One region of the Luteithermobacter gelatinilyticus genome, then DNA from elsewhere that is predicted to be linked to it. Evidence: riboswitches for the same ligand, from Rfam matches in the RefSeq annotation. Region 1 holds a riboswitch; the other holds the start of a gene.
What was found. Region 1 has a riboswitch for cobalamin ahead of FE788_RS03985 (TonB-dependent receptor plug domain-containing protein). Riboswitches for the same ligand answer to the same signal wherever they lie in the genome.
Positions count from the first base shown of each region.

Region 2: linked by a shared signal. The riboswitch ahead of FE788_RS13380 (FecCD family ABC transporter permease) and the one ahead of FE788_RS03985 (TonB-dependent receptor plug domain-containing protein) in region 1 are both predicted to bind cobalamin.

Region 1 covers NZ_CP040517.1:878,162-882,575, reverse strand. The annotation lists gene ectB (diaminobutyrate--2-oxoglutarate transaminase) at 1-244, opposite strand, end outside; gene ectA (diaminobutyrate acetyltransferase) at 322-822, opposite strand; gene FE788_RS03990 (MarR family winged helix-turn-helix transcriptional regulator) at 1,122-1,613, shown strand; cobalamin riboswitch at 1,665-1,869, shown strand; gene FE788_RS03985 (TonB-dependent receptor plug domain-containing protein) at 2,019-3,881, shown strand; gene FE788_RS03980 (ABC transporter substrate-binding protein) at 3,881-4,414, shown strand, end outside.
Region 2 covers NZ_CP040517.1:2,977,697-2,982,110, reverse strand. The annotation lists gene hutG (N-formylglutamate deformylase) at 1-483, shown strand, start outside; gene FE788_RS13385 (ABC transporter ATP-binding protein) at 456-1,280, opposite strand; gene FE788_RS13380 (FecCD family ABC transporter permease) at 1,277-2,284, opposite strand; cobalamin riboswitch at 2,424-2,638, opposite strand; gene cydB (cytochrome d ubiquinol oxidase subunit II) at 2,772-3,794, opposite strand; gene FE788_RS13370 (cytochrome ubiquinol oxidase subunit I) at 3,806-4,414, opposite strand, start outside.

The DNA.
Region 1 (4,414 bases):
CATCCCGGGCAATATAATCCAGTAACTCCCCCTTGAGATAAGGGTGGTTGTGCCCATAGTTCAGCGTTCCTGCCCCCGCCAGAAAATCAAGATATTTTTTATCTTCCTGATCATAGAGATAGCCCCCATCCGCCCGGGTAAAAACCGTCGGAAATGACCGGGCGTAACTGCACACTTCCGATTCCATTTCCTCAAAAATATCGGGGGTGTCATTGTTCACGGCAAGTGCCGGCTTGCTGGACATGGAAACTCCTCTTTTTAGATCCATTGGGGTTAAGAATGTTTGGTTTCGATAAAATTCAGGGACTTGGTCCCAGAACCCTAAATGAAATAGGTTCTGAAAGGCCCAATCTCGGCCAGAAACTCACTGTCATGACGTCCCTGAAAATCCTGATCGCGATCAAAGAATTCCTTTTTGACGATGCGGGCGCTCAAATCCCGCGCCAGGGAGGAAAACAAGCCCCAGGAGGCCGCATTGTCTTCGGTGATGGTGGTGTGCAACCAGTTCACGGAACGACAGGCCGGGCGCGACAACAACTCCATCAGCATTTTCTTGCCAAGGCCGGTGCCTCGGGCCGTCTCGTCAACCGCCACCTGCCAGACAAAAATGGTATTGCTGGTCCGCGGGGGAATATATCCTGACACAAACCCGACCACCCCGCCGTCATTTTCGGCCACAACACAGGTTTCGGCAAAATGACGACACTGCAACAGATTGCAATACAGGGAATTTTCATCCAGCGGTTCGCACCGACCGATCAGGTCATGCACCGCAACGGCGTCTTCCTGCCGGGGTTCCCGCATTCGATAGTCAGAAAGCATAACGATACAAAGCCCATCCTTTACTTTGAACTTCAAGATAAATTTTGGTATTTATTTAGTATTTCTATATATTTTTTTCAAGCAATTACAGGAATAATTCAGGAATTATTTCGTAAATAATATTATTATTTAAAATTTGATACTCAAATTATTCTTTTTGTGAATTTTGTGAAATAATCCGACCATTTGTATTAACGTTTCTTACAAGACAGGATATGTCACAAAAGATGTCCTTGAGCTTTGCCTAGTCCCATGCCACCTTTCTGGACAAACGACAGAAACCAAGGTGATCAAAAATTATGGATGCCAAAGAAAAAGTCTTAGTTGCCCTGCGCCGGATCATTCGCGCCACGGACCTGCATTCCAAAAGGCTGGCCCGGGAAACCGGCCTGACCCTGCCACAGCTTCTGCTGCTGCAAACGATCCATGAACTTGGTGACGTGACCATCGGCCGTCTGGCGCAGGAAATGAACCTGACCCAGGCCACAGTCACAACCATTGTTGACCGCTTGTCCGCCGCCGACATGGTGTTTCGGGAACGCGACTCCCAGGACAAGCGTAAGGTTCTGGTTCACCTGACAGATAAGGGGCATGCGACACTGACCAAGGCCCCCCCCGCCCTGCAGGATAAATTCAGCACCCAATTTGACCAACTGGAGGACTGGGAACAAAGCTTTATCCTCGCAGCCCTACAACGGGTGGCCCAGATGATGGATGCAGAACGTCTGGACGCCTCGCCGGTTCTGGATGTCGGGGATATCACCCGGGAAGAAAACGACCGGCAGTCCTGAGGGCCCCTCTTCTCAGACGAATTCTTAGTTGATCAACTTGCCAACTCTGTGTATATATCAGCCGCAGATGGTGCCCTTCGGGGTTAAAAGGGAACACGGTACGGAATATATTCTGTGAATTTCCCAAGCCGTGGCTGTGCCCGCAACTGTAATTGGCGAGCTTCTTTTCTTTAAATGTCACTGGACCCTGTCCGGGAAGGCGAAACAGAAGCAATAACCCAAGAGCCAGGAAACCTGCCATCTGGTCGCCCACCTGACCATCGGGACAATGGATCAGGGCGGAACATCCGTATTGGCGACAGGAGTTGCTGGTGCGGAGGGTCGGGTGTTTTCCCAAAATCTCCTCACAAGCGCATGGTTCACAAACAGTCGGTCCTTTTGCGACTGAATGAGGAGTATAATATTATGAGGAAACACCATCTTACGGGACGTACAAGCCTACTGGCCTTTCTCATCACCTTTCACGCCCTTCCGGGTTATGCTGAAAGTGCCGCCGAAAGTGCTTATGTGGCGGACGAGGAAATCGTCGTCACCGCCACCCGGTACGCCCGGCCTCTGTCCGAAGTGGGCAGCAGCATTGAAACACTTGATTCCGATGACCTGACAACCACCCAGACGGTGTTTATTCAGGACGCCTTGCAGACCATCCCTGGTCTTACCCTCAACAGCAATGGCGCCTTTGGCGGAACCTCAAGCCTGCGCATCCGTGGGGCAAGTTCAGATCAAACCGTCGTGCTGATCGACGGCATTCAGATCAATGACGTTTCCAGTCCCGGCGGCGGGTATAATTTCGCCCATCTGGACCCCACTGGCATTGACCGCATTGAGGTTCTCAAAGGCCCACAATCCATCCTGTATGGCTCCGACGCCATTGGTGGGGTAATCAACATTATTACCGCCACGGGCAAACCCGGTCTGGGGGGCGGGTTTTCCGTGGAGGGCGGCTCTTATAACACGCTTCGCAGCAGTGGCAGCCTTTATGGCGGCAATGACAAAATCACCTTTAACCTGTCCCTCAGCGGCATCCGCACGGACGGCATTTCCAAAGCCGATGAAAATGACGGGAACACGGAACAGGACGGCTATTGGAATTACACCCTGCACGGCAAAGTCCGCGCCCGGCTTAATGACACATTTAGCACTGAACTGATCAGCCGCTACACGGACAACCGTAATGAATTTGACCAGGCCGGCCCGATGGATGGTGCCGAAATCGGGTATTCCGAGGAATTTCTGATTGGCGCCAAAGGATATCTGAATTTTGCAGATGATCGATTCCGCAATACCTTTTCTGTCGATTATGCAGAAACCAACCGGGAAAGCATTAGCGAAATCTTTGCACCCTTTGTCGCCGAAGGCACCCGCTTTAATCTGGATTATCTGGGGATTGCGGAACTCACGCGGGCCTTCATTCTCTCTTTCGGCGCCCAACACGAAACAAGTAAAGCGGCAAGCGTGTCAGACAAGTCTTTTGACATCGACAGCCTGTTCAGTGAACTCAGCTGGCAGGGTCTAGAAGGCTTCACACTTACAGCCGGATTACGTTATGATGATCACAGCCAATATGGCGCAACCACGACACCGCGATTTACCGCCTCCTATTACCGCGAAGCCACCGGCACCAAGGTTTTTGCCAACTGGGCCGAAGGCTTCAAGGCGCCCAGCGTGTTCCAGTTGACCTTTGTCTGTACTTTTTGCGGGCTTTCGGCGCCCAATCCCGACCTCAAGCCGGAAGAATCCGAAGGCTGGGAAATCGGCATTGAGCAAGCTTTTCTGCAAGATCGTCTTTTTCTTGCGGCCACGTATTTCCGCCAGGATGTGGACAATATGATCGACTTTTCCTTTACCTCAGGATATGACAACATCAACAGGGTCAGGTCCCAAGGCGTGGAACTGCGGCTGGTCGGGCAGATCACAGACACGCTGAAGATCAGCGGCAACTACACCTATACGGACGCCACAGACCGCAACAGTGGCGAAAAGCTTATCCGCGTGCCCGAACATATGGCTTATGGCCAGATGGACTGGCAGGCTACGGACAGGCTGGGCATCAACCTTGCCGCCACCTATAACGGGGAAGAAAACGACAGAGGCGGCCAAATCATTTCGTCCTGGCTCCGCATTGACCTCAGGGCCCGCTACCGGCTGCAAGATCATATCGAAATCTTCGGCCGGATTGATAACCTGTTTGATAAGGAATATCAGCAGGTTCTGGGTTATGGCACTCCGGACCGGTCTGTCTATGCCGGTATAAGAGGAACATTCTGATGAAAAAGACGGCCTTCCTTATCAGACGCCTGATCTGCCGGATGGCCGTCGTCTTTCTTGGGGGGCTCGGCTGTGGTGCCCAAGCGGAGGACAGCCTGCCCAAGGTCATCTCCCTGGACTATTGCGCAGACCAGTATGTTCTGGCCCTGGCAGAGCGCAGCCAGATTTTGGCCCTGTCAATGGATGCTACCGCCCGTCACAGTTTTTACCGGGAGCGCGCCTTGGGCCTCCCGCAAGTCAGGGCCACAGCGGAAGCTATCCTGAGCCGTGCCCCGGATCAGGTCGTTCGCTACTGGAGCGGCTGGGATATGCTTGACTTTCTCAGGAAAAAGAATATCCGGGTTACTTCCGCAATCTATGGCAGTGATCAGGAAACCCTGATCCGTAATATCCGCGAGGTGGGACAGGCCCTGAATCAGGCGGACCGGGCGGAAAACAAAATCAAGGAACTTAAAGCCCGATTTGACAGGCTGAAAAACCTGCCGCGGCGTAATCTGCGGGCGCTTTACCTGACGCCCAGCGGAGTGACCGCC
Region 2 (4,414 bases), 1.0 Mb from region 1:
GGTGAGACCCCGACGTCGGACGAAGTGGCCGAACGGGTTGAACGGTACTGGCGGCCTTATCACAAGCGGCTGCGGGCGGAACTGGATCGTTTGCGGCAAAAATATGGGGTTGCCCTGTTATGGGATGCCCATTCGATCAAGAGCCGGGTGCCACGGTTTTTTGAGGGGACACTTCCGGATCTTAACCTGGGCACGGGAGGGGGGGTGAGCTGTGCCCCTGAGGTGGCTGCGCGACTTCTGGAACTGGGTCAAAAGTCCCCCTACGAGACGGTGCTGAACGGCCGTTTCAAGGGCGGTTATATCACCCGTCATTACGGCGATCCGGCGCGGAATATCCACGCGATTCAGATGGAAATCGCGCAGGCCAGCTATATGCGGGAAGAGGCGCCCTATACCTTCCTTGAAGACCGGGCGCAGGCGTTGCGGCCGGTACTCAAAGACATGCTCCGGGCCTATCAGGCGTTTTTCGTTTCCCGCTCATAAGGCGCAAGCCCCGTACGCGGCACTAGGAAATGATCCCCGTTTTCCCGCCAGCGGGCGGCGCGGATGTGGAAGGCGCGGGCAAGGTATTCGTCGTTTAACACCGTATCTGGGCCGCCCTGCGCCAGCACTTCGCCCTCATGAAGCAGGATCAGGTAATCGCAGAATCGCTGCGCCAGGGTGAGGTCATGCAGCACGATCATGACCCCGTGTCCTTCGCGCGCCAGATCCTTCAGGATCGTCATCACCTGTAACTGATGAAACGGATCCAGGCTTGCCACCGGCTCGTCAACCAGAAGATAGGGCGCGTCGGAGACGATGGCGCGTGCCAGCATGGCGCAGGCCCGTTCGCCGCCGGAGAGTGTGGTGGTGATTCGGTCTTTCAAGTGTAGCGTATCGGTGAGTCTGAGCGCCCGGTCGATAGCTGCCTGGTCTTGCGCGCCGAGCTTCCGCCACGGATCGAGATGGGGAATGCGGCCCAGAGCCACCAGATACCCCACCGTCAGCGGCCAGTGTACCGGTGCGCCCTGGGCCATATAGGCGATCTTGCGGGCGCGCTCTTTCGGGGGGAAACTGGCGCTGTCGCGGCCGTCAATCCGGACCCGGCCGCTCTGCGGTGTGATCAGGTTCAACGTGGCGCGCAGCAAAGTGCTTTTGCCCGCGCCATTGGGGCCGATCAGGCCCACAACCCCGCCTCGGGGCAGACAGAAGGTGACGTCTTTAAGGATCTGTCTGCCGCCAACCTTGACCCGGAGATCCTCGGCCCACAGTCCGAGCGGTCCGTCATTCTGATGGTTCATCGCATCATCTCCCGGGTTTTGTAAATGATATACAGGAACAGCGGAGCGCCCACAAAGGCGGTGACCACGCCCAGGCGCAGCTGCCCCTGCCCTATTGGCAGCCGGGTGGCAAGATCGGCGAGGCTCAGCAGAATGGCACCGCCCAGGGCGCTGGACAGCAGCAGCCGGCCGGGCGCATGCCCCACGAAATGGCGCATGATATGGGGCACCACCAGCCCCACAAAACCCACCGCTCCACAGATGGAAACCACGGCGCCTACGCTCAGCGCACTGCCAAGAACCACCTGAAGCCTCAGCCGTTTCAGGTTGATGCCCAGCGTATGTGCGGTTTCTTCGCCCAGGCTGGTGGCGTCCAGTCCTTGTCCGACCCCCAACATCAGGCCCCAGCCCAACAGAATAAAGGGCAGCGCCAGTCCCAGGTCCTGGATGGTACGGTTTTCCAAGCTGCCCAGCAGCCACATGATCATATCCTGTACGCTCATGGCGGTGGGCGCGAAATTAAGAACCAGGGACATCAGGGCGGTGGCCAGTGAACTGATGCCGATGCCGGCAAGGATCAGGGTCAGGATGCTGGCGTCGCGGGCGGCGAGAAACAACAGCACCAGGGTTGCCAGTAGCGCCCCGGTCATGGCCAGAAGCGGCACGGTGAGGGGGAGGCTCGCGCTGAGCCCGAAATAAATGGCGATGACGGCGCCGAGCCCCGCGCTGGAGGACACGCCGATCACCCCGGGGTCCGCCAGCGGATTGCGTAACAGTCCCTGCAATGCTGCGCCGCTGAGTCCCAGGGTTGCTCCCGCCAGAAGCCCGAGGGCCACCCGGGGCAGGCGCAGTTCCTGTATGATGATGGTGGTGGTTTCGTCTCCCGTACCGGCAAGGCCCGCCAGAATATCCCCGGCGGAAAGGGGAACTTCGCCAATAAACAGGTTGAAAAATCCGATCAGCAGGGCAAGGGCCAACAGGAAGATGTGAAAAAGATGCTGATGAAGCGGGTGTTGCTCATTCATGATGTCTGATCCGGATCCTCTCCCGTAATGCAGGGCGCCCGGGCGAAAAGGGCACCTTGTCACACATGTTACAGTCATGTCGCCAAAGGGGATAACCGGAGGGGAAAATCCGTTCCGTCCCGGTCCCTTGTCCCGAGGGCCGGCGGGCGACGTGATGGCAGGTTTCCTGGCTCATGGGTCAGGGCCGTCTGCATACCTTCCCGGATCCTGTATGATGATCCAGTGGTCTCTGGGCAAGCGGCTCGCCACATACAGTTGCGGGCACAGCCACGGTTTCGGAATCATTTCCGTCCGTGTTCCCTATTATCCCGGTCCCCGATGCGGGGGCTAGGCACCATCGGGAAAAGCTATAACGGAAAAGCGGCATTGCCGCAAGCACAGGCGTCAGAAGATATTCATCACCAGCTTGACGAGGAGGGAGAGCAGGCCGGTGGCGACGAGGCTCCCGATCCCCAGGATCAGGAACCATAGCCATTGTTTCTGACCTTTAGTAAGTGGTTTCATTTTCCGCTGTCTTTCCCCGGAACACATAATAACTCCAGGCGGTATAAGCGAGCACCATCGGCAGGAAGATTACCGCCCCCACCAACAGCAGCGACAGGCTTTCCGGGGCGGCGGCGGCCTCTTCCAGTGTAAAGTGGTAGGGCACAACCCAGGGCCAGAGGCTGAGGCCGAGCCCCAGGAACCCCATCAGGAAAATTGTGAGTGCGAGCAGAAAGGGCTGAACCTCCCGGCCGCGGCCAAGGCTGCGCCAAAGCAGCGCGAACAGCCCGGCGGTGATCAGTGGAAGTGGCAACAATGCCCAGAAGTTGGGCAGAGAGAACCAGAACTCCTTCACTCCTTCATTGAGGAATGGCATGGTCAGGCTGACCAACGCCAGGCCAAGCCCCACAAAACCCAATACATACCGGGCCACCCGCCGGGCCCAGTGTTGCAAGGGGCCGTCGGTTTTCATTACCAGCCAGGTGGCCCCCAGCAGGGTATAGCCGAACACCAGGGCGAGACCGGTCATGACGCTGAAGGCGGTGAGCCAGTCAAATGGCCCGCCCGCGAAGCTGCGGCCTGCTACCATAACTCCCTGCACGAACCCACCTAGCACCATGCCCTGCATAAAGGTGGCCAGCAGCGAACCGCTATGAAACGCCAGATCCCACAGCTGGCGGTCCCGGCCTGTGGCCTTGAACCGGAATTCAAACGCCACGCCCCGGAAAATCAGCCCCAGCAGCATCAGGATGATCGGAATATAGAGCGCCGGCAACAGTACCGCATAGGCCAGGGGAAAAGCCGCGAACAGGCCACCGCCGCCCAGCACCAGCCAGGTTTCATTCCCGTCCCAGAACGGCGCGATGCTGTTCATCATGCGGTCCCGACTTTGTTCATCGGGGGCGAAGGGAAACAGGATGCCAAGCCCCAGATCAAAACCGTCCAGCAGCACATAAAGCAGGATAGCGGTAGCGATCAGGCCGCCCCAGATCAGCGGCAGATTGAGAAAGCTGTCAAAATTGAACATCGTTCGTCTCCTTATTCACCCAGCATGTCCGCAGCGGTGGGCGGCTGTTTCAGGCCATGCGCGCCATACGGGGTTTCATCGGCCTCCTCACTGCTTTCAGTCGGGCCTTTGGCAAGCGTGCGCAGGATATAATAGCTGGCGGCGCCGAACAGGAAGGTATATACCACCACAAAGGCCAACAGCGACACGGCCACCTGTTCACCGAGGATCGGGGAGGCGGACTGATCCGTACGCAGCAGGCCGTAAACCGTATAGGGCTGACGGCCTACTTCCGTCACAAACCAGCCCGCGAGCAGGGCAATGAAACCGGACGGGGTGAGCGCCATACACCAGATCTGGAACCAGCGGCTGTCATAGAGTCGCTTGCGAAAATGGAGGATCAGCGCGAAGACTCCGGTCAGCGCCATCAGCGTGCCCAGGCCCACCATCACCCGGAACGACCAGAACACGATGGCCACGGGCGGGCGATCTTCCTTCGCCCATTCCTTGAGCCCCTTCACCTCGCCCTGCCAGTCATGGGTAAGAATCAGGCTGGCGAGCCCCGGCACCTGAACTTCATAATGGTTGGTTTCCGCCGCTTCGTCGGGCCAGGCGAACAGCCTGAGACCGGCGCTTTTTTC